One region of the Allomesorhizobium aridi genome, then DNA from elsewhere that is predicted to be linked to it. Evidence: predicted binding sites of a transcription regulator. Region 1 holds the regulator's gene; each other region holds the start of a gene.
The links. The regulator LexA, encoded in region 1, represses DNA repair genes until DNA is damaged. The targets are predictions, from matches to a motif close to TGTTCNNNNTGTGTTCNG.
Positions count from the first base shown of each region.

Region 1 (7,516 bases):
CCTTGATGCGGATTGCGCCCTTGACGCCCGCCGGCGCATCGGCCGGATCGCGGTCCCGCCACCGGCCGTCATAGCGCGGCGGGCGGCTCTCGGCGCGTGCCAGTTCGCGCATCTGGTTGAGCTCTTCAGGCGAGGCGTAGCAGTAATAGGCCTTGCCCAGCCGAACAAGTTCCTCCGCCACCTCGCGGTGACGCGCCGCCCGCTCGAACTGCGAGACCGGCTCACCTTCCCAAAGCAGGCCAAGCCAGGTCAGCCCGTCGAGGATCGCGGCCGTCGCCGCCTCGGTCGAGCGCTGCCGGTCGGTATCCTCGATGCGCAGCAGCATCGTGCCCTTGGTGTGGCGGGCGTAGAGCCAGTTGAACAAGGCCGTGCGCGCCCCCCGATATGGAGGTAGCCTGTGGGCGAGGGTGCAAAGCGGGTGACAACGGTGTCGGGCATCGGGATTTCCAGGAAACGGCGCGCCGGATGCAGGCAGGAATGTGCCCAGGGCGCGCATGGCAATTCGGTGCCGTTCATGTAGCATAGAAGGTCGGTGGTGCAAGGGGCAGGGGCCGGCACGCCCGACGCTGCGGCGTCGGCATAGCCGCTCCTGGAGGGGGCGCGGATGGCCGGCCGGACGGCGGCGAGCGATGTCAGCGAGCGTGCGCTCCTTGCGCCTGCGCAGGATGCCGCGACGCTCGTCCCGTTTCAGTCTCCAGTAGCCCAGCCTCTCACAAGCCGCCGGTATCCGCTCCCGGCGTTACCTGCCGACGCATCTCCAGAACTGCGTTGGCAGGAGCCGCTTGCCACCGCCCGCGCTCTGGTTCCCGCGCTGCGCCGGGACATCACGCTCGAAATCGATCGCGGCGCGGCATTTCTGCTCCTGCCGGTCTTCTTGGCATTCGGCGCCATTGTCTATTTCGCGCTTCCTTTCGAACCAGGTGCAGCGCCTGCGCTTGCCGGCGGGGTGGTCGTCGGCCTGATCCTCGCCCTGCTGCCGTCGCGCGGCGCATTGCACTTGATTTTGGCTGCTGCCTTGGTTTGCCTGCTGGGGTTTCTGGCTGCAAAGGCCGAAACTTGGCGCGCCGGCACGAAAATGCTGGGCGGCGAAATATCGACCATCGTCACCGGCAAGGTCGCGGCGATCGACCATCTGGCCAACGGCCGCACGCGATTGACACTGGACCTTACTGCGACCGCCCGCCCGAAACTGCGCTATGCGCCGGACAGGATCTGCGCCTCGGCCGCAAAGATTCCGGCCGGCCTGACGGTCGGCGCTGAGATCACCGGCCTCGTGCGGCTGATGCCGCCGTCCGGGCCGGTGCGGCCGCAAAGCTATGACTTTTCCTTCGAGAGCTATTTTGACGGTATCGGCGCGAGCGGCTTTTTCCTGCGCGCCCCGCAATTGACGACCGTGGTCGCACCGCAGCCGACACTTGCGGAAGAGAAAATGAGCGAGAACAATGAGCTGGCCGGCGACCCTCACATGCCGCAACCGGATCTGTCGTTGCCGGCGCGAGTCTCGGCCTGGATCCAGAACGGCCGCAACGCCATCGCCGATCGCATACGCAAAAGCATCGGCGGGCCGGAAGGCGAAATCGCCGCGGCCCTGGCTGTAGGCGTCCGCGCCGGCATTCCCGAGGCGGTCAATGAATCGCTGCGCCGCACCGGCCTCTATCACATCATCTCGATATCGGGCCTGCACATGGCGCTGGTCGCCGGCACGATCATGGGCGGCCTGCGCGCCGGCTTCGCGCTGTTTCCAGGCTTTGCTTCGCGGCGGCCGGTCAAGAAATACGCTGCTGTCGCGGCACTTGCGGCAATCGCCGCCTATCTCTTCATCTCCGGCGGCGAAGTTGCGGCTCAGCGCAGCTTCATCATGCTTGCGGTGATGCTGACGGCGCTGCTGTTTGACCGCGCCGCACTGACCATGCGCAACTTGGCGATCTCCGCGATCCTCGTCATTGCCGTCTCCCCGCATGAGGTGATGGGCCCAAGCTTCCAGATGTCGTTCGCCGCGACCGCAGCGCTTGTCGGCGCCTATGCCTGGTGGTCGGATCGCCAGCAGGCGCGAACCGGCGCGCCGCATGCGGCCGGTCGTTCGACGTCCCACCTCGCATTCAGGAAAATACTGGCCATCGCCGCCGGTCTGATGGTCACATCCGTGGTGGCGGGGCTGGCGACGGCCGTCTTCGGCGCCTATCACTTCCAGCGCGTCTCGCCGCTCAGCCTTGCCGCGAACCTGGTGGCCATGCCGATCGTCTCGGTGCTGGTCATGCCGTTCGCGGTGATGGGCGCCGTCGCCATGCCGTTCGGCCTCGACGCGCCGTTCTTCTTTGTCATGGGCAAGGGCCTCTCGGCCATGATTGCGGTCGCCGACTGGTTTTCCGCCCGCTCGCCACTCGACGCCGTCGGACTCGTGCCCGTCCAGGCCGTCCTGCTCACCACCGTCGCATTGATCTTCGCCACGATGACAACAACAACCCGGCTCCGGCTGGCGGCCCTACCGTTCGCCGTACTGGCCGTGGCGGCGCTAGTATTCGCGAAAACGCCGAACGTGTTTGTTTCGGAGGACGGACGTCTGGTCGCACTACGCAATGGTGAGGGAGAGTTGGCCGTCAATCGAGCCCGGCCGAACCAGTTCACGATCGACAGTTGGAAGCGGGCGCTCCGCGCAGAAACCGTTGTCCCGCCCGCGCAGCCCGCCAATTCGCTAAAGCGTCATTCCGATGAGCCTGCAGTGTCCGGGCGCGCCGACACAAATACTGCGGCGGTCGAAACCGTAACGCTCGCCGCCACGGCCGATCGCGATCCCACTGATTCCAGCATGCAGAACGCCGACGGGCTCGCATCATCCGGCGGCTCCGGCACGAATGCTGCGGCGACGGAAACGCCGATGCCCGCAGCGACGGCGAGTGGAAATCCCACTAATCCTATCAAGCGGCATTCCGACGAGCCCGCTTCATCCGGCCCACCTGCCGAGAATGCTGCGGAAATCGCCCCGCAATCGCCCGTCGGACGCGTTCCCGGCGTCCGGTTCGACTGCAGCCCGGCGCTATGCGCGATTCGCCACCCGTCCGGCTACATCGTCGTTCATACGGCTGATAGCTCTGCTGCGCGAAGCGCCTGCAACTATGCGGCCCTGATCGTCATCGATGATGCGACTGCCGAACTGTCCTGCGGAAATCCGGCTGTAGCGATCGTGACCAAACGAGAGTTGGCTAGGCACGGCAGCGCTGCAATCTATTTCGCCGCGCTGGGTTCAAACCCTGAAATCCGCCATGCGGTGGCCGAGCCTTACCGCCCGTGGCACGCGCAACGCCGCTTCTCGCGCGCCGCGCGCGGCATGCCGCCCTACCAGCGAAAGACGAAACCTCCAGCGATGGAGCCGGCCAAATAGCAGGACGCGGCCTTGAAGTTTTTGACCGATCCGACGATCCCGCCTTGGCAGACACCGCCGATGGCAATCGGCGGCAAAGAGCATTGTCATCCCGGCGGACCAAGCGAAGGGAGAAGAGCCGGACCTGAGAAGCGTGGCCGGGTGGGCGCAAGAATGCCGCTCGTGCGAAACCGGCACAAAGAGCAAGGGTTCGGGCCACGCTGACGCCGGCCAATGAGTCCGGAATAGCCTACTGTTCACCCCGGCTTCCGGGATGACACCCACTCAGGTTCCGAAACCTTTACAACTTCGCCAGCGCCGACCACGCCAGCACCAATTTTCAATAGCGCCGGATCAGTCCAACGAGCTTGCCCTGCACCTTGACCCGGTCGGGTCCGAAAATCCGCGTTTCATAGGCCGGGTTTGCGGCTTCGAGCGCAATGGACGCGCCCTTGCGGCGGAAGCGCTTCAGCGTCGCTTCCTCCTCGTCCACCAGCGCAACGATGATCTCGCCGGGATTGGCGGTGCTGGCGTTGCGGATGATCACAGTATCGCCGTCGAAAATGCCGGCCTCGATCATCGAATCGCCCTTCACCTCGAGCGCATAATGCTCGCCGCCCGAAATCATATCCGGCGGCACGGAGATCGAATGCGTCTTGTGCTGGATGGCCTCGATGGGCACGCCGGCGGCGATGCGCCCCATCACCGGGATGGATATCGAGGCGCGGACGTCGTCGTCATTGCCGGCCGCAGGCATCCGCGACGGCTCCGGCATGCGGCGGCCGAGGCTGCCCTCGATGACGCTGGGCGAGAATTTCCGCGCCGCGTTCAGGCCCGGCGCGATCGAATCGGGAAGCCGCAGAACCTCAAGCGCCCGCGCCCGGTTGGGCAGGCGGCGGATGAAGCCGCGCTCCTCAAGCGCCGTGATCAGGCGGTGGATTCCGGACTTCGACGCAAGGTCCAGCGCATCCTTCATTTCGTCGAAGGAAGGAGGGATCCCGGCCTCTTTCAGCCGTTCATGGATGAAGAGCAGCAGTTCATGTTGTTTGCGCGTCAGCATCACCAGCCCCCGAGAATCAAACGGAAAACAAATCCAGAACAAACACTATATGTTCCAGTTGTGTTCCGCAACCTTTTAAATTTTAATGAATCCGTTGACGATTTGTTCAGCGTAGCATCAGCACGTCGCACGGAGCACCGGCATCGGCGGCCGCTGCGAGCGGTTGGCGCACGATCAGCGCGTTGGCGTCGGCGAAAATCCTGAGCATCGAAGAATCCTGCACGCGGAAGGGCGTCGCCACCGGAGCGTCGGGGCCAGCGTCCACCACGGCGCGTATATAGTCCTGGCGCATATCGTTGGCGGGCAGGGCGGTCCCCAGCACGGCCTGGCGCATGTCCGGCTGATAGGGGCGGCCGCCCAGCCGCGCCACCAGCGGCTTCAGGAACAGATGCGAGCAGACCAGGCTCGCCACAGGATTGCCGGGCAAGCCGAGGCAGCGCGTGCCGCCGAGCCGCCCGAACATCAGCGGCTTGCCCGGCCGCATTGCGATCTTCCAGAAGTCGAGCGCCATGCCTTCGCCGGTCAGCACGTCATGGATGAAATCGTGGTCGCCGACGGACGCCCCGCCGAGCGTCACGATCACGTCGGCGTGCGCCTCCATGGCCTCCTGGACGAGCGCCGAAATCGCTTCCCTGCGGTCCGGCGCGATGCCGAGGTCGAGCACCCGCGCGCCCACCGACTGCGCGATCGCGGCGACGCCGAAGGCGTTGGAGGCGATGATCTGGTCCGGCCCCGGCTCGCTGCCCGGCGGCAGCAATTCGTCGCCCGTCGCGATGATCGCCACCAGCGGACGCCTGACCAAGCGAAGCGCGGCGTGATTGGCGGAGGCCGCCAGCGACAGCGCCGCCGCATCGAGCACGCGTCCCGGTTCGAGCAGCCGGTCGCCCTCGGCGAAATCCAGGCCCTTGCGCCTTATGTGCCGGCCGGCCGCGACCGTTTCCGTCACCTCAACGCCGTTCTCGCCGACGCTGCTCGTATTCTCCTGGATGACGATCGTATCTGCGCCTTCCGGCATCGGCGCGCCGGTGAAAATCCGCACCGCCTGTCCAGGCTCGACCTTGCCGTCGAATCGCCGCCCGGCCGGGGCCGCGCCGATGATCTCGAGTTGCACCGGCACCTTTGCGACGTCCGCGGCGCGCACGGCGTAACCGTCCATGGCCGAGGCGTCGAAGGGCGGCTGCGTCCGCAGCGCCATGACCGGTTCGGCGAGCACGCGCCCCGCCGCTTCGGCCAGCGGCACGGTTTCCGCTTCGCCGGGCGCCGCCCCATCGAGCAGCCGCTGAAGGGCTTCTGAGACGGGCAGCAGCGCCATTACGCGCCCGCCCGGTAGTCGCCGGACTTGCCGCCGGTCTTTTCCACCAGCCTTATCCCGGAAATCTCCATGCCCCGGTCGACCGCCTTGGCCATGTCGTAGATGGTCAGGCAGGCGACCGACGCAGCGGTCAGCGCCTCCATTTCCACGCCTGTCTTGCCGGTGACGCGGGCGAGTGCGACGACGCGCAGGCCGGGCAGGGCGGGTTCCGGCTGGATGTCGATGGACACCTTGGTGAGCAGCAGCGGATGGCAGAGCGGGATCAACTCATGCGTCTTCTTGGCCGCCATGATGCCGGCGATGCGGGCCGCGCCCAGCACGTCGCCCTTTTTTGCGTCGCCGGCCATGATCATGCGCAGCGTCTCGGGCAGCATGATGACGAGCCCCTCGGCGATCGCCGTCCGCTCGGTTTCGGCCTTGGCCCCGACATCGACCATATGCGCCTCGCCCTGCGCGCCGAGATGGGTGAGCTTCTTTCCGCCGGCCATGACTATCCCTCGGCGGCGACGATTTCGCCGGTAAGCAACGCGCGTGTCGCCGCCGCCACGTCCGCCTGCCGCATCAGGCTTTCGCCGACCAGGAAGGTGCCGATGCCGCTCCGCGCCAGCCGCTGGCAATCCTCATGAGCGAAGATGCCGCTTTCGCCGACCAGATGCCGGTCGCCCGGCACGAGTTTCGCCAGCCGCTCCGAGGTTTCCAACGACACGTCGAACGTCCGCAGGTTGCGGTTGTTGATGCCAATCAGCCGCGACGAGAGTTTCAGCGCGCGCTCCGTCTCGGCCTCGTCATGCACCTCGACCAGCACGTCCATGCCGAGTTCGAACGCGGTTTCCTCGATCGCGCGGGCATCGTCGTCGTTGACGCTCGCCATGATGATCAGGATCGCATCGGCCCCCCAGGCGCGCGCCTCATGGACCTGATAGGGATCGAACAAAAAGTCCTTGCGCAGCGCCGGCAGTTTGGTCGCATGCCGCGCCGCCGTCAAAAATTCCGGCGCGCCCTGGAAGGAAGGCGCGTCCGTCAGCACGGAAAGACAGGCCGCGCCGCCCTGTTCATAGGCGCGCGCCAGCGCCGGGGGATCGAAGTCGGCGCGGATAAGTCCCTTCGACGGGCTCGCTTTCTTGATCTCGGCGATCAGCGCGAGTTGCCCGGCCTTCCGCTTCGCCTCGAGCGCCGCCAGAAAGCCGCGCGGCGCGTCCGTGTCGCGCGCCGCCTTCTTCAGCTCGGAAAGCGGCATGCGCACCTTGGCGGCGGCGATCTCGTCGCGTTTGTAGGCCTCGATCTTTCGCAAAATGTCGGCCACGTCTTTATCCGTTAGATACCTTGACCAGCGCGTCGAGCACGCCCGCCGCACGGCCATTGTCGATCGCGGTCGCAGCCTGCCTGACGCCGTCCGCCAGCGTTTCCGCCTTGCCGGCCACCACCAGCCCCGCGCCCGCGTTCATCAGCACCGTATCGCGATAGGCGCCGGGCTGGCCGTGCAGCATATCGCGCAGCGCCTTGGCGTTGAAGGCCGCGTCCCCGCCGCGCAGATCTTCGCGGGCGTAGCGCTTCAGGCCGAACTCCTCGGGCGTCAGCACGAAACTGCGCACCTCGCCGCCGTTCAGCTCGCAAATCTGCGTCTCGCCGGTCGTGGTGATCTCGTCGAAGCCGTCGCCATGCGCCACCCAGGCCCGCTCCGCGCCCAGCGTCTTCAGCGTCTCGGCCACCGGTCCGACCCATTCGGGGGAGAACACGCCGACCATCTGGCGCTTGACGCCGGCCGGGTTCGAAAGCGGCCCGAGCA
Region 1 is NZ_CP171729.1:1,861,888-1,869,403, reverse strand. It holds partial or broken gene gltX (glutamate--tRNA ligase) at 1-438, opposite strand, end outside; gene ACG873_RS11165 (ComEC/Rec2 family competence protein) at 605-3,379, shown strand; gene lexA (transcriptional repressor LexA) at 3,699-4,418, opposite strand; gene glp (gephyrin-like molybdotransferase Glp) at 4,525-5,730, opposite strand; gene moaC (cyclic pyranopterin monophosphate synthase MoaC) at 5,730-6,218, opposite strand; gene trpC (indole-3-glycerol phosphate synthase TrpC) at 6,221-7,033, opposite strand; gene trpD (anthranilate phosphoribosyltransferase) at 7,038-7,516, opposite strand, start outside.

Region 2 (7,516 bases), 1.2 Mb from region 1:
GCTGCGCAACCCGTCGGCTGCCGACGGCCAGTTCGGCCGCCTGATCTTCGGCTTTGCGGTGACCGAAGCTCTGGGCATCTTCTCGCTCCTCGTCGCCCTGCTGCTGCTCTTCACGTAAGAGCGGGCCACCGGCCTAAAATGCCTCCGGCCGCGCCGTGCGGCCGGGTGACCGACAGGGGACCGAAATGTTTGTGACACCGGGATACGCGCAGGAAACAACTGCTCCCGCGTTGGACGAAACCCATACGGTGGAAGACGCCGCCCATGGCGGCGGTGCGTTCCCGCCGTTCGACCCGTCGACATTCCCCTCGCAGCTTCTGTGGCTGGCGATCACGTTCGGCCTCTTCTACCTTTTCCTGAAGAGGGTGGTGCTGCCGCGCGTCGGCGGCATCCTCGAGGTGCGGCGCGACCGCATCGCGCAGGATCTCGACCAGGCAGCCCGCATGAAAAGCGAGGCGGACGCCGCGGTCGCGGCCTATGAGCAGGAACTGGCCGAGGCGCGCGCCAAATCCAACGCCATCGCCCAGCAGGCGAGGGACAAGGCCAAGGCCGACGCCGACGCCGAGCGCAAGACGGTCGAGGCGGCGCTTGAAAAGAAGCTCGGCGAAGCGGAAGCCCGCATAGCCGCGATCAAATCGTCGGCGATGAAGGAAGTCGGCTCGATCGCCGAGCAGACGGCCTCCACGATCGTGCAGGAACTGGTCGGCGCCAAGGTCGACAAGGCCGATGTCGCCGCCGCCGTGGCTGCGGCGCGGAAATAGGAGAGGGCCATGGACGCAACATTCTGGGCCCTCGTCGCCCTCGTCATTTTCATCGGCATCGCCTTCTACATGAAGGTGCCCGGCATGCTCGGCAAATCGCTCGACAACCGGGCCGAACGCATCCGCAACGAACTCGACGAAGCCCGCCGCCTGCGCGAAGAAGCCCAGCAATTGCTGGCCGAATACCAGCGCAAGCGCAAGGAAGCCGAGAAGGAGGCAGCCGACATACTGGATGCCGCCAAGCGCGAGGCCAGCCAACTGGTGTCGGAAGCGCAGAAGAAATCCGAGGACTACGTCACCCGCCGCACCGCGCTCGCCGAGCAGAAGATCGGCCAGGCCGAACGCGACGCGGTTCAGGAGGTGCGCGCCAGCGCCGTCGATATCGCGGTAGAGGCTGCACGCGTGCTTTTGGCCCGCAAGGTCGATTCGGCCACCGGCGCAAAGCTCTTCGATACGTCGCTGCGGGACATGAAGTCGAAGCTCAACTGAGCTTTCAGCCCGCCATTCATTGAAAAAGCCGCCGTATCCCGGCGGCATTTTTATGCGTCTTCGATCAGGCTTTCGTTGATTTCGGCCGGGCCTTCTTCGATGAGGCGGAACGGCGCGAAGCTGGCGCGGTGCAGCCGCGGCACGGCGCCGTGAATGTCGATCGCGGCGCGGTGGCGCTCCGTCGCGTAGCCCATGTGGCTTTCGAAGCCGTAGTGGATGTGCGTCTGCGCGCAGCCGGCCATCATGCGGTCGCGCATGACCTTGGCGACGATCGACGCCGCCGCGATTGACTGCGAACGCTGGTCGCCCTTGATCAGCGCCCGGCAGCTGCATGGCAGGCCGGGCGGTATGTCTCGGCCGTCAGCGAGCGCATGGCGCGGCTGTATCGACAGGCCGATCAGAGCGCGGCGCATGGCCTCCAGGCTGGCCCTCAATATGTTAATGCGGTCGATGCCGTCGGCGCTGACCGACGCCATGGAGACGCCGAGAGCGGTCGCCAGGATGTCGGCGAACAGTTCCTCGCGCCGGGCCGCCGTAAGCCGCTTGGAATCATCCAGCCCGTCTGGAATTTTAGCAGGATTGAGGATCACCGCTGCCGCGACCACCGGTCCGGCGAGCGGTCCCCGTCCGGCCTCGTCGAGGCCGGCGACTGGCCACAGGCCTTCCTTCCTTGCCTTCTTTTCGAAGGAGAAGTCGGGCCGCTCGATGATCTCGAAGAGGAGCGGAGAATCGGAACGCGATTGAGCCATGGTGCGGCAATGCTCGCATCGGTTCCGATTCTCCGCAAGGCCTTCCCGGCCATTGGGGTGGGGCGGGGAAGGCGCCGTCGGGCTGTCGGGGAAGAGCCGGACGGATTCTTTCGCAACGCACGCAGGTGCGGCGCGGCAACTTCAGAGCAGCATGAGCTGCTCGTGGCGTTTTTCGGCTGCGACGAAAAGATCCGTTCGCAGCGGCCTCTTCTCGACGTTGAGACCGAGCCGGCGCGCCGCGATCTCGAAGCGGCGCCCGATCTGCCAGGCATAGGGACCGCTGCCCTTCATGCGCTTGCCCCATTCCGAATCGTAATCCTTGCCGTCGCGCATCGAGCGCACCAGCGACATGACGTGCCGGTAGCGGTCGGGATAATGGCGCAGCAGCCAGTCCTTGAAGATCGGGCTGACCTCGAGCGGCAGCCTGAGGATGACATAGCCCGCTTCGCGCGCTCCGGCGTTGCGCGCCGAGTCCAGGATGCGCTCTATCTCAGGATCGGTCAGGCCGGGGATGATCGGGGCGACCATGACGGATGTTGGGATGCCGGCGTCGCTGAGCTGGCGGACGGCCTCGAGCCGCCTCGTCGGCGTCGCCGCGCGCGGCTCCATCGTACGGGCCAGCATGCGGTCGAGCGTCGTTACCGACAGCGCCACCTTGGCGAGACCTTTTTCGGCCATGCGCGACAATATGTCGATGTCGCGCATCACCAGCGCCGATTTGGTGACGATGCCGACCGGATGGTTGCGCGCCTCCAGCACCTCCAGCACCTCGCGCATGATGCGATACTGCTTCTCGATCGGCTGGTACGGGTCGGTGTTGGTGCCGATGGCGATGGTGCGGGCCTGGTAGCCCTCCTTCGACAATTCCTTGTCGAGCAGTTTGGCCGCGTCGGGCTTGGCGAACAGCTTGGATTCGAAGTCGAGCCCCGGCGACATGCCCATGAAGCTGTGGGTAGGGCGCGCGAAGCAATAGACGCAGCCATGCTCGCAGCCGCGGTAGGGATTGATCGAGCGGTCGAAGGAAATGTCCGGCGACTGGTTGCGCGTGATTATGGTGCGCGGCTTCTCGACCTGAACCTCGGTCTTGAAGGGCGGCAGCTCGTCGAGCGACTCCCAGCCGTCGTCGAAGACATGGCGGGTGAGGGGCTCGAAACGGCCGCTCGGGTTGATGCCGGCGGCGCGGCCGCGGTTACGGTCCGGCCGGACCCGAACGCCGCTCTGCTCGATCATCGCATTTGCCATCTCGGCCCGTCCGGCTCCGAAGGCCGCGATGTCGGCGCGCACGATCTGTTCCATCTTCGCCCTTTCCCAAGGCATTTCCGCCGGTCTGCGAGATCGCTCTGCTCATGAAACTATTCCTATTTGCCCGATGAGAACAAATCAAGAACTTTTTGCCGATTTGCGTCGCGGTGATAGGCTTGCATACCTGCTCGAGGGTCAGGTTGATGTCGGGAAATGAGCCAGAAAAGCCGCGGGGCAGGCCGCCATTTGCCCTGGAGGGGATCGATCACATCCTGTTGCTGGTCGACGGGATGGAAGCCGCGTGCACATTTTATCAGGAGGTCATCGGTTGCACATTCGAGGAAAGCCTGCCGGAATTCGGCATGGCGCAGTTGCGAGCCGGGAACGCGCTGGTCAATCTGGTCGACATTTCGGCGCCGGAGGGTTCGTGGGCGGTGCCTAGCGTCGCGGGCGGACGCAACATGGACCATTTCTGCATCGCGATCGGCCGGCATGACGAAGCGGCGCAGCGAAGCCATCTTGCGGCCCACGGAGTCGAGATCATCGAGGAGTCGTTCCACGCCGGTGCGCGCGGCGAGAGCCTCTCGATCTATGTGCACGATCCATCGGGCAATGTCATCGAGCTCAAGGGACCGCCGGGCTGAAGCCTTCCTTCCCGTTGAAGCGGATCAGGGTGGGTCGCTGCGGCCGAGATTTTTAGCACTTGGCTCGCAAAGACAGCTTCGCCCGACTCGCCAAGACGCTGAAATCGCTTTCTTTCCTGAGGAAGATAGTTTGCGCTGGCGCTTCCGCCAATCGCCAACGCTTGATCGAGGCACTGCGCCAATATCAGCCTCACGTGGCGCGTCTGCGCCGTAGCTCCGGCACTCCATACTGGCGGATCTCGCGGACGCCGATGAGGCCGGAGAGCACGCCGACATGCATGATGCCTCTCAGCACGCTGCGGTTGCGGCGAACCGGCGAGACTGCCGTCAGCGCAGCCGACGCGAAACAAAAGGCCGCCTTCGCCGAAGCGAGGCCGAGTTGCCTGACCCGGGCTTTTCCTGCTGCGTTGCTGCGCAGCAATGTCCGTGCGTCTGCCCGACCCGGTAACGGCGGCGGCCGAGCCAGCCAAACGTCGCGCGCGCGGATGGCACCGGTTCATCCGCCCAGGCCTCGCTGGCGTAGGCGATGAGGCCGCCGGCCCTGTGCACATGATCGAAGAACTCCGTATCCTCGCCGCCGGTCTGGCCGCGCGCCAGGCTGAAGCGCCGCCCCGAAATGCTCCTTGCATCCGTCCGCAGAAGAACGTTGCAGGTATAACCCGTGCGGATCTCGCCCCCGACCCAGACCGGAAAGGTGGAGTGAAAATCGCCCCGCCGCATCCATTCGGGCGCCTCGGGCCGGTACTGCGCCCTGACCGGCCCGAGCACAGCGTCGGCGCCGGTCGCCTCCGCCGTTTCCACCAGTTTGACGAGCCACTGGCTGGAAGCCGTCTCGTCGTCGTCGATGAAGGCAACGAAGCCGGCCTTGCTGGCGTCGAGGCAGGCGTTGCGCGCGATCGAGATATTGCGCGCCGGGCAATGGATGTAGCGGACCGGAAAAGGCAACTGCCGCGCGAGCGCCGCGACGAGCGGCTTCGCCGTCGGCTGGTCGTCATTGTCGGCGACGATCACGCCGACCTTGCAGCCGGCGGGCATGTCCATGCCGGCGAGCGAGCGCAGCGTTTGCGCGATCTCGGCCCGGCGAAACGTGCAGATACAGATGTCGATTTTGGTGGCTTCCGGCATGACGCTCTCCTTTTGCATTGCAAAAGAAATGCATCATCCGTGCCAGTCGGGCCGTACTTCGGCTAAGCGATTGACATGAAAATCCTAATCGTTTTCCGGTGCTTGCCCGAGTTCGGGCATTTTGTTGTGCGATGCACAATTACCGGGCGAACTGCCGCGAGACGGGCATTAGAGCGCGTTCGGCTTATTGGAAAACTGCCCCTCGCCCTTACCCTCTCCCGTGATCATCCAAGTTTAGGATGGGGAGAGGAAGGCGTCAGCGCAGGAACTTCGCCCTTCTTCCCGTCCTGAGCTTGTCGAAGGATCACCGGAGAAAGTGCCGCCCTTCGATCGGCTCAAGGCGGATGCTGGCATTTCGCCCGGCTTTCGGTTACGCGGAACGATGCTTTCGGTGCTGATCGAAACTCACAACAACGAAGAAGCGCTGGCGCGGACGCTGGCGTCGCTGATCGGCGCCGCCGTCGAGGGCGTGGTGCGCGAGGTGATCGTCTGCGACCGCGGCTCGACCGACCACACCCACAGGATAGCCGACCAAGCGGGCTGCCAATATCTGGCCGAGGGCGGCATCGCCGCCGGCGTGCGGCAGGCCAAGGGCGATTGGCTGCTTCTCATTGAACCCGGCGCGCGGCTGGTCGAGGGCTGGACCGAGGAGGTGCTGGAGCATGCTAGCCGCACGACCGGCCCGGCGCGGTTTTCACGCGCCCGCGCCGACCGGTCACCTTTCCTGGCGCGGGTGTTTTCGGCGCGCCGCGCGCTGGCTGAAGGGCTGGTGATCAGCAGGAAGCAGGCGGCGGCGTTGTGCAAATCGGCCGCCAGCGCCGAAGCCTTGGCGCGTGGGCTGGCGACGAAGCGGTTGGCGGCGGAAATCCGCATCTCGCCACCTGCGTGAGGAGCAAACTTCATCATCGCCACGCCCCGTTGCCGGTCTGGCCATTGTCAAAGAACACTCCTCGTTGGCGAGGAGGTAGTCGGGAAGCGGGGCGCATGGCCTTGCCTACCGAAATTGAATACGTGGCGCAGCTTCCGCGCCGCCCCGCCGGTGTCTGTCGCCACGGTCGACCGGTCACGCGCCCCGCTCCATGTTCTTTCCATGGACAATGACGCGCGGATGATCCGCCTTCCGTTCACGAAGCATTGGCGCTTCGCTCGGAATGCCGGCCCGTCGGACGCCCTCAGGCCCGTGGGAACCGAATCCACGGGGAGAGGTCACCGCCGCCCTACCGATCCCCGGTCCGGAACCGGTTCCCGCAAGGGCGATGCCGGGGATTATGCGGGAGGGGCAGGATGTGTGAACAAATCCGGTGCGAAGAATCTCCTCGCAGGCTGTTATGCCATTGATCCGCAATGCGGATTTCTTTGGTCGAGCCGAAATGGAGGTGGATTCTATCCACTTTTTTCGACAGGGCAGGTAGCGTCCGTTTGGAAAGCCGCCCAGCCAGCATCTACACTCCCCCCGCTTCAGATGCTCGTCCAGCCTCGGCATGATCTCCACGAAGTTGCAGGGCATGTGGCGGTAGTCGAGCTGGTCCCGGATAATGGCGTCCCAAAGCGCCACCCGTTGCCCGCAGCCTATTCCATTGCCGCTTTGAGCACCGCAGGCAGGAAATTTTCGTGGTCACAGCCGGTCGCAAAATAGACCTTGGGGGCCATGAGCATGTTGAGGCGCAACAGACCATAGGGAAATATCGGCAGTTCTCTCATGTCCATCCAGCCACATTCCCAGTGCGCAATCCGCCGCTCCGCGTCAGCGGTAACATCATAAGCTTCCGCTTGTTGAAGGGCAGCCGGATAAGGGGAGCGCTTGGACCCGCCGAATCCGCTGCCGGGCAATGAGATCCGCACGGCATGCGCGGGGGCATGTTCGAGCTTTGTCGTAGCAACGCAAAGCTCTGCGCCATCGAGCTTGTAAAGCTTCAGGTTTGTGGAGGAGGGTGCGGCGTAGCAGCGTTCTACCGGAACCAAGCTGTAGACCTGAACGGCGTCCTTGTCGACGCCCGTTTGATCGGGCGGCAGAAAGGCGAACGGGATATTCCACGTCCTCAACAGTCTCTTGCATTGATCCGAGCAGTAGGGCGAATAGTATCCGCCGAGTAAAACGATTTCCGGTCGGTTGGCCGGTTTGAGAATGTCGCGGCTTGGCGCGGTTGCCTGATATGTGGCGATATCCCGTTTGACGAGATAGTATCGCGCCGCCTCTTGGCCCACGGAGGCGATGAGCGCCATAACTGCCGAGCCTGCAACGAAGTTCATGCCAACGAAGCGAATTGCACACAGAAACACAAACGGCACCAAGACTACAAAGGCCAGTCTCAAATCTTTACCATCCCACAAGCCAATGAAGACCAATGGCAACGTCAGGTAAAGTAGGAAATAGGTGACGACCGCTCCGGCGAGAAACTTGGTGTAGTTGAAGGCACGTACTCCATATCGATGCGGCGTGGCATAGAACATATTCGCCAATAGTTAAGAAACTGAGAGGATAAGAAGACGCTTATTTGGGTTACTT
Region 2 is NZ_CP171729.1:614,191-621,706, forward strand. It holds gene ACG873_RS04920 (F0F1 ATP synthase subunit C) at 1-118, shown strand, start outside; gene ACG873_RS04925 (F0F1 ATP synthase subunit B) at 186-761, shown strand; gene ACG873_RS04930 (F0F1 ATP synthase subunit B) at 771-1,250, shown strand; gene ACG873_RS04935 (ribonuclease HII) at 1,301-1,999, opposite strand; gene ACG873_RS04940 (PA0069 family radical SAM protein) at 2,141-3,295, opposite strand; gene ACG873_RS04945 (VOC family protein) at 3,445-3,885, shown strand; partial or broken gene ACG873_RS04950 (glycosyltransferase) at 4,076-5,010, opposite strand; gene ACG873_RS04955 (glycosyltransferase) at 5,393-5,899, shown strand; partial or broken gene ACG873_RS04960 (molybdenum cofactor biosynthesis protein B) at 6,461-6,556, opposite strand; gene ACG873_RS04965 (hypothetical protein) at 6,580-7,461, opposite strand; gene moaB (molybdenum cofactor biosynthesis protein B) at 7,511-7,516, opposite strand, start outside.
Region 2: the regulator LexA is predicted to act here: its motif matches at 3,371-3,388, upstream of ACG873_RS04940 (PA0069 family radical SAM protein).

Region 3 (7,516 bases), 280 kb from region 1:
ACTTCTGCTTCGCGGCACCGTCGCGGCAAAGCGTCGACGGTTTCCACAGCGCCGCACTCGCCGCCGGCGGCCGCGACAATGGCCGGCCCGGGCTGAGGACCGACTATGGCGAGGACTACTACGCAGCTTACGCCGTCGATCCCGACGGCTACAGGTTGGAGGCCTATTGCGACAAAACCGGGTGACCGGTCTGTCACTGACCACGATCTCTTCACTTGGAGCTGATTGGCATCTATGACTGCGCAGGACGACCCGACAAGTCGGGAGGGGGCGCGGTGTTTCAATCGATACTATTGCGCTGGCATTGGCGGCCGGAAGCCTTCGCGGCCTACATCGCGAGAGCGGGCGAAGGTCGCAACAGCGCACCGCGGATTGCCGTGGGCTTTATCCTGATTGTCCTGTTCCACATCATATTTGCAGTTGCGGCATTTGTCGTCGGTCCCGTCATTCTGAAGAGTTATGACGCGGTCCTCGGAATTGATCGCCCATTGATGCTATATTTTGACGCCGCGGATGCGTTTTTTGTTACGCGGTTCGGCCTTGCGCTGTTTCTCGGCGCGAGTGGATGCATGTGGCTTGGCACCTGGTTTGTGGTCCGCATTGTCCACAAAAGGAAGTTGTCCGACCTGATGGGAGCGACCGCCCGGCTGTCATGGCGGGATTTCGCGAACAGCTTCGCCGTGTGGTTCGTGATCGGCGCAATTTCGTCGGCGATCTTTTTCGCCATGGATGCAACTGCCACACGAAGCGAAACGGCATTGTTGGATTGGGGTCTGGCGCTTCTGCCTCTCTCGCTGTTCATCCTGTTCCAGAGCTCAGCGGAGGAGCTCGTGTTTCGAGGCTATCTCCAGCAGTCGCTTGCGCACCGGTTTCCTCATTGGTTCGTCTGGGCGGCTTTGCCCGCCACCGTTTTCACATTGCTGCACTGGGATTCCGACGCCCTGCCCTGGATGAATGCCGCCTATCTGGCCAGCACCCTTGTTTTTTCCGTCGCCATGACGATCCTGGTCTACGCGACTGGCAACCTGGGAGCGGCCTTCGGCGCGCATTGTGCAAACAACATAGTTGCATTGTTGTTGTTTGGTGCGGACAGCGATTACCGGTCGGCAGCCTTGTTTGTCGGCCTGCCGATGCAGGACCCAACCTGGACACCCATCGAAGCCGCCTTGCTGGTGATTTTGTCGATAGCCTTGACAGCGACCGCGCTGGCTTTTTCCCTTCGTCCACGGTCTCCTTTCAAGTTAAGGGGTACGCAAGACCGCCCGAACTCGGACGAGGTCGTCCAAGTAGGGTCACCGGCTGAGTGAAGCCGTCTGCAATCCGATCGGGTGTTTTTTGAAGGGGCCGCTTTCATGCCGAGTTACGACAGCTTCTTCAACGCCTTCGTCACCCTTCTTGTGACCATCGACCCACCGGGCCTGGCGCCGCTCTTCCTCGCCGTCACCCGCGGAATGAACCGCGATGAGCGACGGCAGGTATCGGTCCGCGCCTCGGTGATCGGCTTTTCGGTGATGGCGTTGTTTGCGTTGGCCGGCGCGCTGATCCTGTCGGTTTTCGGCATCACCCTGCCTGCCTTCCGCGTAGCGGGCGGCCTGCTTCTGTTCTTTATCGCCTTCGAGATGGTGTTTGAAAAACGCCAGGACCGCAAGGAGAAGATCTCCGACGTGGCGATCACCAAGGACATGATCCACAACATCGCCGCCTTCCCGCTGGCGATCCCGCTGATCGCCGGCCCCGGTGCGATCTCGGCCACGGTGCTCCTGTCGGGTTCGTTCCAGGGTTTTGCCGCCCAGGCGGCGCTGGTTGGGATCATCGCCGTATGCCTGCTTTTGACCTATCTGGTCTTCATTCTGGCAGAGCGCATCGACCGGTTCCTCGGCCAGACCGGCCGCTCTATCCTGACCCGCCTGCTCGGCGTGATACTGGCAGCCCTTGCCGTCCAGTTCGTCGCCGACGGCATCAGGGAACTGATGGCGGTTTGACGGGCAGTCGCTCTTCCGCACTTACCTGCCGTGCTCTATGATCGATCGATCCTGCCCTGAGGGGGCTTGCATGGAGCGGAAGCTCGCAGCGATTCTCGCTGCCGACGTCGTTGGCTACTCGGCTCTCATGGAGCGCGACGAGGCGGGAACGTTTGACCGCCTGCAAGCCGGTCGCAAGGAACTGTTCGAACCCGAAATCCAAAAGCGCCACGGCCGCATCTTCAAGCTCATGGGCGACGGGTTGCTCGCCGAATTCGGCAGCGTCGTGAATGCGGTGGAATGCGCCGTGTCGCTTCAGCGCGGATTGGCGGAGCGCAACGCCAATGTCGCGGAAAACGAGCGCATAGAGGTTCGGATCGGCGTCAATCTCGGCGAGGTGATCATCGACGGCGAGGACTGCTACGGCGAAGGCGTCAATGTCGCCGCGCGGCTCGAGCAACTCGCCGAACCCGGCGGCATCTGCATCTCCGGCAAGGTCGCGCGCGAAGTCGAGAAGAAGCTGGCTTTCACATTCGAATCGATGGGTGAGCAGCAGGTCAAGAACATCGCCGAGCCGGTGCGCGCCTATCGTGTCATCATTGGCGGTTCGGCCCCGCCGATGCTGGCCAAGCCGCTTGCCCTGCCCAGCAAGCCCTCGGTCGCGGTGCTGGCCTTCACCAATATGAGCGGCGACCCGGAGCAGGAATACTTCGCCGACGGGCTGGTTGAAGATCTGATCACCAGCCTGTCCAAGATGCCCGGCATTTTCGTGATCGCCCGCAATTCGACCTTCGCCTACAAGGGAAAAGCGGCGGACATCCGTCAGGTCGCGAAGGAACTGGGGGTTCGCTACGTATTGGAAGGAAGTGTCCGCAAGGCCGCGAACCGACTTCGCATCACCGGCCAGCTCGTCGAGGGAACGGACGCAACCCATGTCTGGGCCGACAAGTTCGAGGGCGCGATCGAAGACATTTTCGATCTGCAGGATCGGCTGACGGAGAGCATCGTCGGAGCGATCGAACCATCGATCCGGCGCGCCGAGATAGAGCGGGCTCGGCGTAAGCGTCCCGACAGCCTGGACGCCTACGATCTCTATCTTCGGGCTCTGCCGCACGCCTACGCAAACACGCCGGCCAATACGGACGAAGCGCTACGCCTGCTCAACGAGACCTTGCTGCTCGACCCGAACTACGCGGTCGCGCACGGGTATTTGGCGTGGAGTTACGAGCAGCGCTTTCTCCGCGGCGGTTTCCATCCGGACGACAGGGCGGCCGCGCTGAGACACGCCGGCCTCGCGCTGAGCATCGGCGCCGACGATCCGCAGGCACTGTGCATCGGAGCATTCGTCTACGCGAATATCAGTCACGACTACGAAAACGCCATCGGCGCGCTCGACCGAGCGCTGAAAATGAACCCCAATTCAGCGCTAGCCTTCGGCTTTAGCGCCCTCGTGCACATGTTCTGCGAACGCTATGAACGATCAACCGACGACGCCCTGAAGGCGTTGCGGCTTAGCCCGTTCGATCCGTTGAACTACCACCCCTATCTGGCGCTGGCCTGGGTTTGCCTGTTCACCGGTCGGTTCGAAGAAGCCGCCGGCTACTCGACACTGGCGATCCAAGCCAATCCCGGTTTCAGCGTACTCCACGCCAGCCTGGTGGCCAGCCATGCCAATCTCGGGCGTCTCGATGCCGCACGCATCGCGGCCATGCGGCTTTTGGAGATCGCTCCCGGATGGACCATCAGCGGTTTCGTGCGGATGGACCTTGTGCGCCCGCAATTGATGGATGCGCTCGCCGACGCGTTGCGGAAGGCGGGGCTGCCCGACTGAATTTCCCCGGGCGCCCGCGCCTCGTCAATTCGGCGAGGGCTGCATTGGATGGGCCGCCATTCATCGAAGAACGGCCGGCCCATCAAAATCCTCAGAAAGGAATCTCGTCGTCGAGGTCGCGAGACGATCCGCCGCCCCGGCTGCCGCCGCCGCGAGAAACGTCGGTCGGCCCCGACTGGCCGAAATCGGACCCGCCGCTGCGCTCCTGGCCGCCGCCATAGCCGACCTGGCCGCCCTCGCCGCCGCGCGCGTCGAGCATCTGCAATTCGCCGCGGAATTTCTGCAGCACGATTTCCGTCGTGTAGCGGTCCTGACCACTCTGGTCCTGCCATTTGCGGGTCTGCAGCTGACCCTCGACATAAACCTTCATGCCCTTCTTCAGATACTGCTCGGCGACCTTGGCCAGATTGTCGTTGAAGATCACGACATTATGCCACTCGGTCTTTTCCTTGCGCTCGCCGGAATTCTTGTCGCGCCAGCTTTCCGACGTCGCGACACGGATGTTGACGACCGGATCGCCCGAATTCAGCCGCCGGATTTCCGGGTCCGCGCCAAGATTACCAACCAGAATGACTTTATTGACGCTACCCGCCATGACACCGCTCCGCGCTCATCCGAAACCAACAACAGGCCGCACTCTAGCCGATCGCTGCCCCGACATGCGCCGCGCGCAGCCAAAAAGGGCCTGCTGTCCACAAATAGTTTGTTCGCTTTTTGTTCCTAGCATGCAGAAATGCCGTGCGCAAGAGCCACTCGGGCAAAGCAAACCAGGCTGTTTCGCGCCGCGAATGCTGCAGGTCTGTCGGTGTGGCATTTTCCGGCCGCGCGGCTATCATGCGCGACATGATCGGAAACCTGCAAAAGCCCGTCGCCTCCGCCATACTCGTGTCCGTGGCTCTTTCGGTCTCCGCCCCGGCCCTCCGCGCAGGAGACGGCGCTTCGTCGACGGCTGACCTCCCCGGTGTCGACGGCAAGGCGTCCGACCAGACCGGCATCAGGCCTCAGGGCGAGCCGCTCCTGGAAGCGCCGCTGACGGACGAAAACGGCTTCGTGCGCATGGGCGACTGGGACGTGAAGATATCCGGCAACGTCACCATCGACATCGGGACGTTCGTGCCGCGCACCGGACGATAAGGTCATCACCGTTCGCTCCCGCCGCACAGCCTGTTTGGGCGCTTATCAGCGGCCAGCGGGCAAAAATTAGCCCTGCCGCTTCGCCAGAAGCGCGCAGGGCTTTGTTTGGGTCTTAGCCCTTTTACCGGTCGTCCTCGACCAGTTTTTAATTCGGATGCAACGCGGCATTCAGCCGACGATCCGACTCGTAGTCTCTGATTGTAAAGGGATCAGCGGGTCAAAGTCTGCCGAGCGAACTCAGGCACTTTTGCCTGCTGCGGCTCCACACCTTAGTGGAGCCTTTCGGAACTGTCCGGTGGAGTCATGCCTCACTCCTGTGTCCGTTGATCCTGTGCCTGCCGGCGCACTTATCCGCTTGTCTGCGGCGTCTCGCAGACGGGCCGAATGCCAGCGAAGAACATCCTGTGAGACGCTCGGCTCCAGCTGACGGACGTATCGTGCACCGCTCATTCCGTTGCGTCAACCACCCAGTAGCCGGTTACGAAAAATGTGATCGCAGGGTCCGGCATGCCTCCGCTGCGACTTTGTCAGGAGCCTGTTTCCCGTTTGTTCTTTTCGCTTGCCCCGCCCCTGCAAAGGCGGCTAAACCCTCCTGACACGAGGGAGTTGGCTGCCCTCGACTGAGCGGCAAGAATACCTACATGACGGGATGGCCGGACAACCAGCCACTCCGAAACATTTGATTGAGGCGGCGGACCGGCATGGCCGATCACAAATATCTTTCCATTCGCGGCGCGCGCGAACACAATTTGAAGAATATCGATCTCGACCTGCCGCGCGACTCGCTGATCGTGATGACCGGCCTGTCGGGCTCGGGCAAGTCTTCGCTCGCCTTCGACACCATCTACGCCGAGGGCCAGCGCCGCTATGTCGAGAGCCTCTCGGCTTATGCGCGCCAGTTCCTCGAAATGATGCAGAAGCCGGACGTCGACCAGATCGACGGCCTGTCGCCGGCCATCTCGATCGAGCAGAAGACCACGTCGCGCAATCCGCGCTCGACCGTCGGCACCGTAACCGAAATATACGACTACATGCGCCTGCTTTTCGCGCGCGTGGGCGTTCCCTATTCGCCGGCCACCGGCCTGCCGATCGAGAGCCAGACGGTCAGCCAGATCGTCGACCGCGTCCTGGCAATCGAGGAAGGCACGCGGCTTTATATCATGGCGCCGATCGTGCGCGGCCGCAAAGGCGAGTATCGCAAGGAACTCGCCGAACTGCAGAAGAAGGGTTTTCAGCGCGTCAAGATCGACGGCCAGTTCTACGAGATCGCCGACGCGCCGACGCTTGACAAGAAATACAAGCACGACATCGACGTGGTGGTCGATCGCATCGTGGTGCGCGGCGACCTCGCCTCGCGGCTCGCCGATTCCGTCGAGACCGCGCTTAAGCTGGCCGAAGGGCTATGCGTTGCCGAATTCGCCGACAAGCCGCTGCCGGCCAGCGAGACTTCCGAGGACTCGGCCAACAAGTCGAAGAACGACACGCATGAGCGGATCATGTTCTCGGAAAAATTCGCCTGCCCGGTTTCCGGCTTCACCATCCCCGAGATCGAGCCCCGGCTGTTTTCGTTCAACAATCCGTTCGGCGCCTGCCCGGCTTGCGACGGCCTAGGCAGCCAGCGCGCCATAGACGCCAGCCTGGTCGTTCCCGACGAAAATCTGACGTTGCGCGACGGTGCGGTCAGCCCGTGGGCGAAATCCACCTCGCCCTATTATTCGCAGACGCTGGACGCGCTGGGCAAGGTCTACGGCTTCAAGCTTGGCGACAAGTTCAGAGATCTGACCGACGAGGCAAAGGACGCGGTGCTGAACGGCACCGGCGAGCGCCAGATCACTTTCAACTATGACGACGGCCTGCGCTCCTACAAGACGACGAAAACCTTCGAAGGCGTCATCCCTAATCTCGAGCGCCGCTGGAAGGAAACCGAGTCGGCCTGGATGCGCGAGGAGATCGAGCGCTTCATGTCGGCCAGTCCCTGCCCGGCCTGCAACGGCTATCGCCTGAAGCCCGAGACGCTGGCGGTGAAGATCGCCGGCCTGCACATCGGCCAGGTCTCCGAGATGTCGATCCGCAAGGCAAATTCCTGGTTCGCGGAACTGCCCGCCGCGCTCAACGCCAAGCAGAATGAGATCGCGGTGCGCGTGCTCAAGGAAATCCGCGAGCGCCTGCGCTTCCTTAACGATGTCGGCCTCGACTATCTGACCATGTCGCGCAATTCCGGCTCGCTGTCGGGCGGCGAAAGCCAGCGTATTCGCTTGGCCTCGCAGATCGGCTCGGGGCTGACCGGCGTGCTCTACGTGCTCGACGAACCCTCAATCGGGCTGCATCAACGCGATAATGCCCGCCTGCTCGACACGCTGAAGCACCTGCGTGACCTTGGCAACACCGTCATCGTCGTCGAGCACGACGAGGACGCGATCCTGACTGCCGACTACGTCGTCGATATCGGGCCCGCCGCCGGCATCCATGGCGGCGAGATCATCGCCGAAGGCACGCCGGCCGATGTGATGGCCAACCCGAACTCGATCACCGGCAAATACCTGACCGGCGCGCTCGAAATCCCGACCCCGCCCACGCGGCGCGAGCTGAA
Region 3 is NZ_CP171729.1:1,578,706-1,586,221, reverse strand. It holds gene ACG873_RS09800 (VOC family protein) at 1-185, shown strand, start outside; gene ACG873_RS09795 (CPBP family intramembrane glutamic endopeptidase) at 216-1,307, shown strand; gene ACG873_RS09790 (MarC family protein) at 1,353-1,982, shown strand; gene ACG873_RS09785 (adenylate/guanylate cyclase domain-containing protein) at 2,053-3,792, shown strand; gene ACG873_RS09780 (single-stranded DNA-binding protein) at 3,884-4,387, opposite strand; gene ACG873_RS09775 (hypothetical protein) at 4,627-4,926, shown strand; gene uvrA (excinuclease ABC subunit UvrA) at 5,628-7,516, shown strand, end outside.
Region 3: the regulator LexA is predicted to act here: its motif matches at 4,497-4,514, upstream of ACG873_RS09780 (single-stranded DNA-binding protein).

Region 4 (7,516 bases), 2.2 Mb from region 1:
CGCGGTTGACTGCGGCGATTTCGCGCGCCATGCGGTCGAGCGCCGCTTCGTAGAGCTGCCGCTCGGAATAGGACTGCTCAGGCTGGTTCTCGGCGCGGTAGAGGTCGCGCACCACTTCCGAGATCGAAAGCAGGTCGCCGGAATTGATCTTCGCATCATATTCCTGCGCGCGGCGCGACCACATGGTGCGCTTTACGCGGGCGCGGCCCTGCAGGACCTTGAGCGCGCGGTCGACATAATCCGTCTCGGAAAGCTTGCGCATGCCAATCGCGGTCGCCTTGGCGACCGGCACTTTCAGCCGCATCTTGTCCTTGGCGAAATCGATGACGAAGAGTTCAAGCTTGTGGCCCGCGACTTCCTGCTCGTCGATCGACACGATCTGGCCTACGCCATGGGCCGGATAAACGATGTACTCGCTGGTCTTGAACCCGTGCCGGACTGCGGATTTCTTCTGCGGGATTGCGGTTGCCATACGCGGTGAACTCCTTGTTGGGCCGGCTGCAGTGCCGGCTGACCTGCTGCGGCCCGATTGGCCGAATCTAGTGCCGCAAACAGACCAAACCACCGGAAAAAGCCCAAAGGCCCGGGCAATCCGCCTGAAATAAGCGTTGCCTGGCCCAAGTTGCCTTGGTCCGGATTGGGGTTTTCACCTTTCAGTGATTAAGGCTCAGCGCCATATATCGACGGTGTGTCAGCGGCATATTTAGTACCCCTATCACAAAAACCAGCAAGAATCAACAATTTGCTGCACGCGCGAAGCAACAGCGTGTCAAGCGGCGACAACGCCGGGCATGACAGTCGGCTCAAGAAATCCTGCTGGCAAGGTTTTAGCGCATGACGCCAAAATCCGGAATAGGTTTTCTGAAAGGATCATGCGCAGGTTCAAAGTCCGGAGCGCCCGCGCGTCCTTTCGGACGCGCAACGGACGCTCTAATCGCCCTCGCCGGGATTTTCCGAAAAATACTTCTCGAACTTGCCTTCTACGCCGTCAAACGATTTCGCGTCCTCGGGCGGTTCCTTCTTGGCGGTAATATTAGGCCATTTCGAAGCGTATTCGGTGTTGATCTGCAGCCATTTGTCGAGACCCGGCTCGGTGTCGGGCTTGATCGCGTCTGCCGGGCATTCGGGCTCGCAGACGCCGCAGTCGATGCACTCGTCCGGATGGATGACGAGCATGTTCTCGCCTTCGTAGAAGCAGTCGACCGGACACACTTCAATGCAATCCATATATTTGCATTTGATGCAGTTGTCGGTGACGATATAGGTCATGCTGCGGCTCCGGAGCCTTGCTTTCTCGACTAATATGGGCGGTGAGGTATCGCCTTTACAGGGCTGTTGCAAGGGCGGCCATTCCCCGCAGCGACCTGTAGGCGGAACGCAATTTCACGGCCGTTCGGCTTGATGGTGCGGACGGCGCTTTATTCCTCGCCGTTGCGCAGCCGGTCGGTCTCGCGCCGCTCCTTCTTGGTCGGGCGGCCGCTGCCTGCTTCGCGCAGCGGCGGCAGCGCGTCGGGAGGAGCCTCGCCCTTCGGCGCAGGCGGCGGCGACAAATCCTCGTAGAGCGTCCGCGCCTCCTCGGCGGGACCGCGGCGGCTGCCCTGCTGCAGCACTTTGTAGACCAGTATCCGCCGCTCGAGCGTGATGGTCAGCACGTCGCCTGGCTTAACCGAATCCGACGCCTGGCCGGCCTTGTCGCCATTGATGCGGACCCGCCCTGCGACCGCCAGTTTGGCGGCCAGCGAACGCGACTTGACCACGCGCGCGAAGAACAGCCACTTGTCGATGCGCTGCCGGCCTTCGGCGACCATCTACTTCTTGAGCTGGTCGCGCAACGCAGCGAGCTTGGCGAAGGGCGAATCCGGGTCGACGCGCACCGGGCGCTCCTCGCGCGGTGGCCTTGCCTGGAACGGCTGCTTGCCTTGGAAGCCGCCCTTGTCACCCGGACGGTTGTCGCGGCGATCCGGCCGCTGCTGTCCGTCGGGGCTCGGCTTGCCCTTGAACTTGCCGCGCTCGAAACGCTCCTTGCCGCCATTCTCGCGCGGCGGCCGGGCGTCGCTGCGCGGCGGACGATCGCCGTCTCGCTGCGTCCGCTCGCCCTGCGCCTTGCCGTCGCCTCCGGCGCCGCCGTCGTGCTGGCCGCGGCGCTGGCGGTTGTCCTGCCGGTGATGGCGCGGCCGCTGCTCGAACCGGGCCGGCCGCCACAAAAGGATAGGCTTGGGCTCCTCGGCTTCCTCGCCGTCACCTTTCGGCGCGGGCTTGATGTTTGTCGCTTCGGCAGACTCCGCGACAGAGCTCAAACCCGCACCATCCACGTGTTCCGTATCGACTTCTGCCGCAGGTGCGGCAGCTTCGCCGACGCTCTCCGGTCCGGGCACAGCCGGAGCCAGGTCAGCGGGTAACTCGTCCGCATCAGGCCTCCAGGTCGCAGCTTCGAGCGGCGGCGTGGCGGCTTCCGTAGGAGCCTCGGCTTCGGCAGGCTGGTCCTCCACGACAGGCTCATCCTGCACAACCGGCGCGATTGCCTCGGCGGCGGACGACAATGGCTCGGAAGCGACAGCTTCTCCCTCCGACGCAGTCAGTTCGGGTGCGGGTGGCGAAGAACCGAGCACGTCGTCTCCACGCCCCTCCGTCTGCTCCGCAGACACTTCCCCCGCAAGCGAGGAGGACGCTTCGGCGCTTGCGGCCACTTCATCCGCCCCAGCGGCGGGCATATCACCGTCGGCGGCGATCGGCGCTTCGACTGTCTCGCCGGACTTCTGCTCGGCGGCCGCAGCCTTCTCGGCTTCCGCTGCTGCTTTCTCGGCTTCCTTCGCCGCCTTCTCTGCTTCCCGCTTCGCGGCGGCGGCTTCCGCCGCCTCGCGTGCGGCTTGGTCCAGCGCCTCGAGCCGTGCCTTCACCTCGGGCGCCGGCTTCGGCTCGGCGCGATAGCCGAGGCCTTTCAGGATTTCCTCGATGTCGTCGGCATTGGCGCCGAGGATCGACATCATCGCCGGCGTCACCAGGAAGGCGCTGCCGTCGAACGCGCCATCGGGCCGCGCGCCGGTCCCGGCCTTCCAGGCCAGCGCCGGACGGATCAGGTCGGCAAGCCGCTCCAGAATGTCGACGCGCACGGCGCGGCGTCCCAGCATGCGAAAGCCGGCGAGCTTGTAGAATGCGCGGTCGAAGGTGGGGTCGACGACCACCGAAGTCCTGCCGGCCGCAAGCGCGTGGACGACATCGCCGAAGCCGGGCTTGTCCTTGCCGTCGTTCTTCAGAGCCCAAAGCAGCGTCACAAGGCTGGCCGGGCCGGGCTTGATCAGACTCGGCACGAAGACGTGGTAGGCGCCGAAGCGCACGCCGAGACGGCGCAGCCCCGCGCGTCCTTCCTGGTCGAGCGACTTGATGTCGTCGGCGATCTCGCGCCGGTTTATCAGCCCGAAATGCTCGACAAGCTGGAAGGCGATGCCGCGCGCGATGCCCGAGAGCTGTTCGGCGCCCTTGAGCTCGATCAGCGGCTTCAGCGCCGTGTCGATCTGGTGGTTGACGAAGCGCTCCGCGCGCGCTGCCACCTTGTCGCGGGCCGGGCCGGTGAGCTGTTCGTCGGCAAGCAGGATGACGCGCGGCCTGAGCGCGTCGTCGGTCGCGGCGAGCGTTCCGATCGGAGCGCCGATCCAGCGCAGGATGCCGTCGGAGCCGAGCGCGATGTCGCCGTTGCCGGAAGCGGCAAACCGCTCCGCGCGGCTGTCGAATTCCAGCGCCAGCGCCTTTTGCGCGGCGGCCTTGATCGCCTTGCCGTCTTCGCCGCCGGCGGACTGATCGGCCGTGAAACGGAACCCCTGTAGTTCTCCGACATGGTGGCCTTCGACGAGGACTGTTCCGGCAGGGCTTATTTCGGCTTCAAGCATCGTATTTTCTCTAAGGCGGCGCATGAGGACGGAAGTCCTGCGGTCTACGAAGCGTTTCGTCAACCGCTCATGCAGCGCATCCGACAATCTGTCCTCGATCTCGCGCGTTTTTTGCTGCCAGTGCTGCGGATCTGCAAGCCATCCCGGCCGATTCGAGACGTAGGTCCAGGTGCGGATCTGCGCGATGCGGTGCGACAGGGTGTCGATGTCGCCCTCGACCGTGTCGGCGCGGCGCACCTGTTCGGCCATGTAATTTTCGTCGACATGGCCATGGCGCGCAATGTCGAGGTAGATCGAGGCGACGAGTTCCGAGTGCTGCGCCGGTGCGATCTTGCGATAGTCCGGCAGCGCGCAGACTTCCCACAGTCGCGCCACCCGCTCGCGGCCGGTGGCAAGCGCCTGGATTTCCGGGTCGAGCGAAAGCTGCTCCAGCGCCCGGCTGTCGACCGCCGGCAGGGCGCGCGTCAAGCCTTCGACCGGCGCGGTCGTGTCGATCGAACGTTTGAGGGCATCGATGCTGGAGAAATCGAAATGGGCGGTGCGCCATTGCAGCACCTTGACCGGATCGAAATCGTGGCTCTCGATCTTGTCGACCAGTTCGTCCGGAAACGGATCGACCTGGCCTGTGACGCCGAAAGTGCCGTCGCGCAGATGCCGCCCGGCGCGGCCGGCGATCTGTCCGAGTTCGGCGGCGTTGAGGTTGCGGTACTGGAAGCCGTCGAACTTGCGGTTCTGCGCGAAGGCCACGTGGTCGAGATCGAGATTCAGCCCCATACCGATGGCGTCGGTGGCGACAAGGAAATCGACATCGCCCGACTGGTAGAGCGCGACCTGGGCGTTGCGGGTGCGCGGGCTGAGCGCGCCGAGCACCACGGCGACGCCGCCGCGCTGACGGCGGATCAATTCGCCGATCGCATAAACCTCGTCGGCCGAGAAGGCGACGATGGCCGAGCGGCTCGGCAGCCGCGTCAGCTTCTTCGACCCGGAATAGGCGAGGTGCGAAAGCCGCGGCCGCGTCACCACCGAAACGCCGCGCAGCAGGCGCTGGAGGATGCCCTGCATCGTTGCCGCGCCGAGCAGCAGCGTTTCCTGGCGGCCGCGCAGGTGCAGGATGCGATCGGTGAAGATGTGCCCGCGTTCGAGATCGCCGGCGAGCTGCACCTCGTCGATCGCCACGAAGGCGGCGTCGGTCTCGCGCGGCATGGCCTCGACCGTGCACACCGAATATTTCGCGCCGGCCGGCAGGATTTTCTCCTCGCCGGTTACCAGCGCGACCTTGTTCGCCCCGACCTTTTCGCAGACGCGGCCATAGACCTCGCGCGCCAGCAGCCTGAGCGGCAGGCCGATCACGCCGCTCTCATGCGCCACCATGCGCTCGATCGCCAGATGCGTCTTGCCGGTGTTGGTCGGGCCGAGCACGGCCGTCACGTCTCGTCCCGAAAGGATGAGCGGATCGTTCTTTGGCTGCTGCAGATTCATCGGAACGGGAAGCGGCCTTTCTGGCTCGGCTTGTCGGCTTGGCGTCTCGCAACGCAGGGAAACGGGGGCCGCGGGAGCGACAATCGGCTGATGAGCGACAAATAGGGTTTCAATCCCGGAAACGAAAGCGAAAAGCATCAAAATTAACGTTGGAACGAGTCTGGAACGAATCGGACACGAATCAGTGACTCGCCGCGATTCAGGCTTTGTTCACGGCAACATCTAGCTTGGCCGACCCCTCCGCGCACCAGATCGTGAATCGCCGCCACGCCAAAAGCACGCGCTTCGCCGAAACCGTTAACTTTTGGGTGCGAGGCGCGTCGCTGTGCTGCCCAACGGAAGCCTAAGCATTTGAAATCCCTGTGCGTTTCAGATCCAGGCGCACTCGGCAATGGACGCTCCTCCGCGCCCGCTTAACTACTCGGCCAAACACGGAACGAATCGGCGACGAATCGCTGATTCCGCCGGTTTCCCGCTTTGTTCGCCACAACATCTGGGCCTTGACAGGTTTTTCCGATCCACATCGTGAATCGCAATTGCGGCCGATCGGACCGGATTTTCCGCTTGCGTTAATCTTTGCCCGTCGACGCCTGCCATCGACCGTCGCCTAACGGGTGATGGCGGTGGACGGCGCCGAAATCTTTCCGGTTCCTTGCGTCGGACGCAGCGCCGGACGCAAATTCCGTTAACGCTTCGATCAAAGGCGGAACGAAGCGGCGACGAATCGCTTGTCGAGCAGGTTTCCGGCTTTGTTCATGGCTACATCTTGTGGCGGAGCGGAGAGCGGCGTCCAGAAAACCGGGATCGGCGCCGCCGCCGCCGCACGGCACCTCGCTTGCGTTAACGAAGCTGTGCCGTCAGCGCACAGACGCTCCGTTTCTCCTCATCTGGCCGACAGCCCTCGCGTGACTTGCGGGGAGCATCCTGTTGCATCCTCCGATTGTGTTTTTCGCATTTTTGTGGCCTTCTTCGGCGGTGGTACCAGGAGGGAAAATCACCATGTCCAAGCGTCTTTTCGCAGAGTTCCTCGGCACGTTCTGGCTTGTCTTCGGCGGCTGCGGCAGCGCCGTCCTCGCCGCCGCCTTCCCCGATGTCGGCATCGGGCTGCTGGGCGTATCGTTCGCGTTCGGCCTGACGGTCCTGACGATGGCTTACGCCGTCGGCGGCATTTCGGGCGGCCATTTCAATCCGGCCGTCTCAGTCGGCCTTTTTGTCGGCGGGCGGTTTCCGGCGAAGGACCTGGTTCCCTACATCGCCGCCCAGATCGTCGGCGCGGTCGCGGGCTCGGTGGTCCTCTATCTCATCGCCAGCGGCAAGGCGGATTTCTCGCTGGCGGGCGGCTTCGCTTCCAACGGTTATGGCGAGCACTCGCCCGGCGGCTATTCGATGGGCGCGGCGCTCGTTGCCGAGATCGTGCTGACCTTCATGTTCCTGATGATAATCCTGCGCGTCACCTCGGGCGACGTGCCCGCCGGCTTCGCGCCGATCGCCATCGGCCTGACGCTGACGCTCATCCATCTGATCTCGATACCGGTGACCAACACCTCGGTGAACCCGGCGCGCTCGACCGGACCGGCGTTGCTGGTCGGCGGCTGGGCGATCCAGCAGCTCTGGCTGTTCTGGGTCGCGCCCATCGTCGGCGCCGCCCTTGCCGGGCTTGCCAACAACGCGCTGTTCGAAAAGCGTCCCGGCGCGACCGCCGGCACGCCGGCCTGAACCCACGGCATGTCGGAGAAACGGCGCCCTTGTGGCGCCGTTTTCATTTCCTGCTGATGCAAGATTTCTCGCGAAAGCGCCGGGCACAATCGGCCCGGCGTTTGCGATATCAGCGTCGCCGATCAGGCGAAATATTGCCCGCCATTGGCGGTGATCGTCGAGCCGGTGATGAAACCGGCTTCGTCGGAGGCGAGAAACACGGCGCAGCGCGCGATCTCGTCCGCTTCGCCGAGCCGCCCGACCGGGATCTGCGCGATGATCGATTCCCGCACCTTCTCCGGCACGGCCATCACCATGTCGGTGGCTATATAGCCGGGGCAGATCGCGTTGACGGTGATCCCCGCCCGCGCGCCCTCCTGCGCCAGCGCCTTGGTGAAGCCGAGGTCGCCCGCCTTTGCCGCCGAATAGTTCGCCTGCGCGAACTGGCCCTTCTGGCC
Region 4 is NZ_CP171729.1:4,069,809-4,077,324, reverse strand. It holds gene ACG873_RS22185 (CarD family transcriptional regulator) at 1-472, opposite strand, end outside; gene fdxA (ferredoxin FdxA) at 931-1,269, opposite strand; gene ACG873_RS22175 (RNA-binding S4 domain-containing protein) at 1,419-1,808, opposite strand; gene ACG873_RS22170 (helicase-related protein) at 1,809-5,363, opposite strand; gene aqpZ (aquaporin Z) at 6,363-7,079, shown strand; gene phbB (acetoacetyl-CoA reductase) at 7,202-7,516, opposite strand, start outside.
Region 4: the regulator LexA is predicted to act here: its motif matches at 5,514-5,531, upstream of ACG873_RS22170 (helicase-related protein).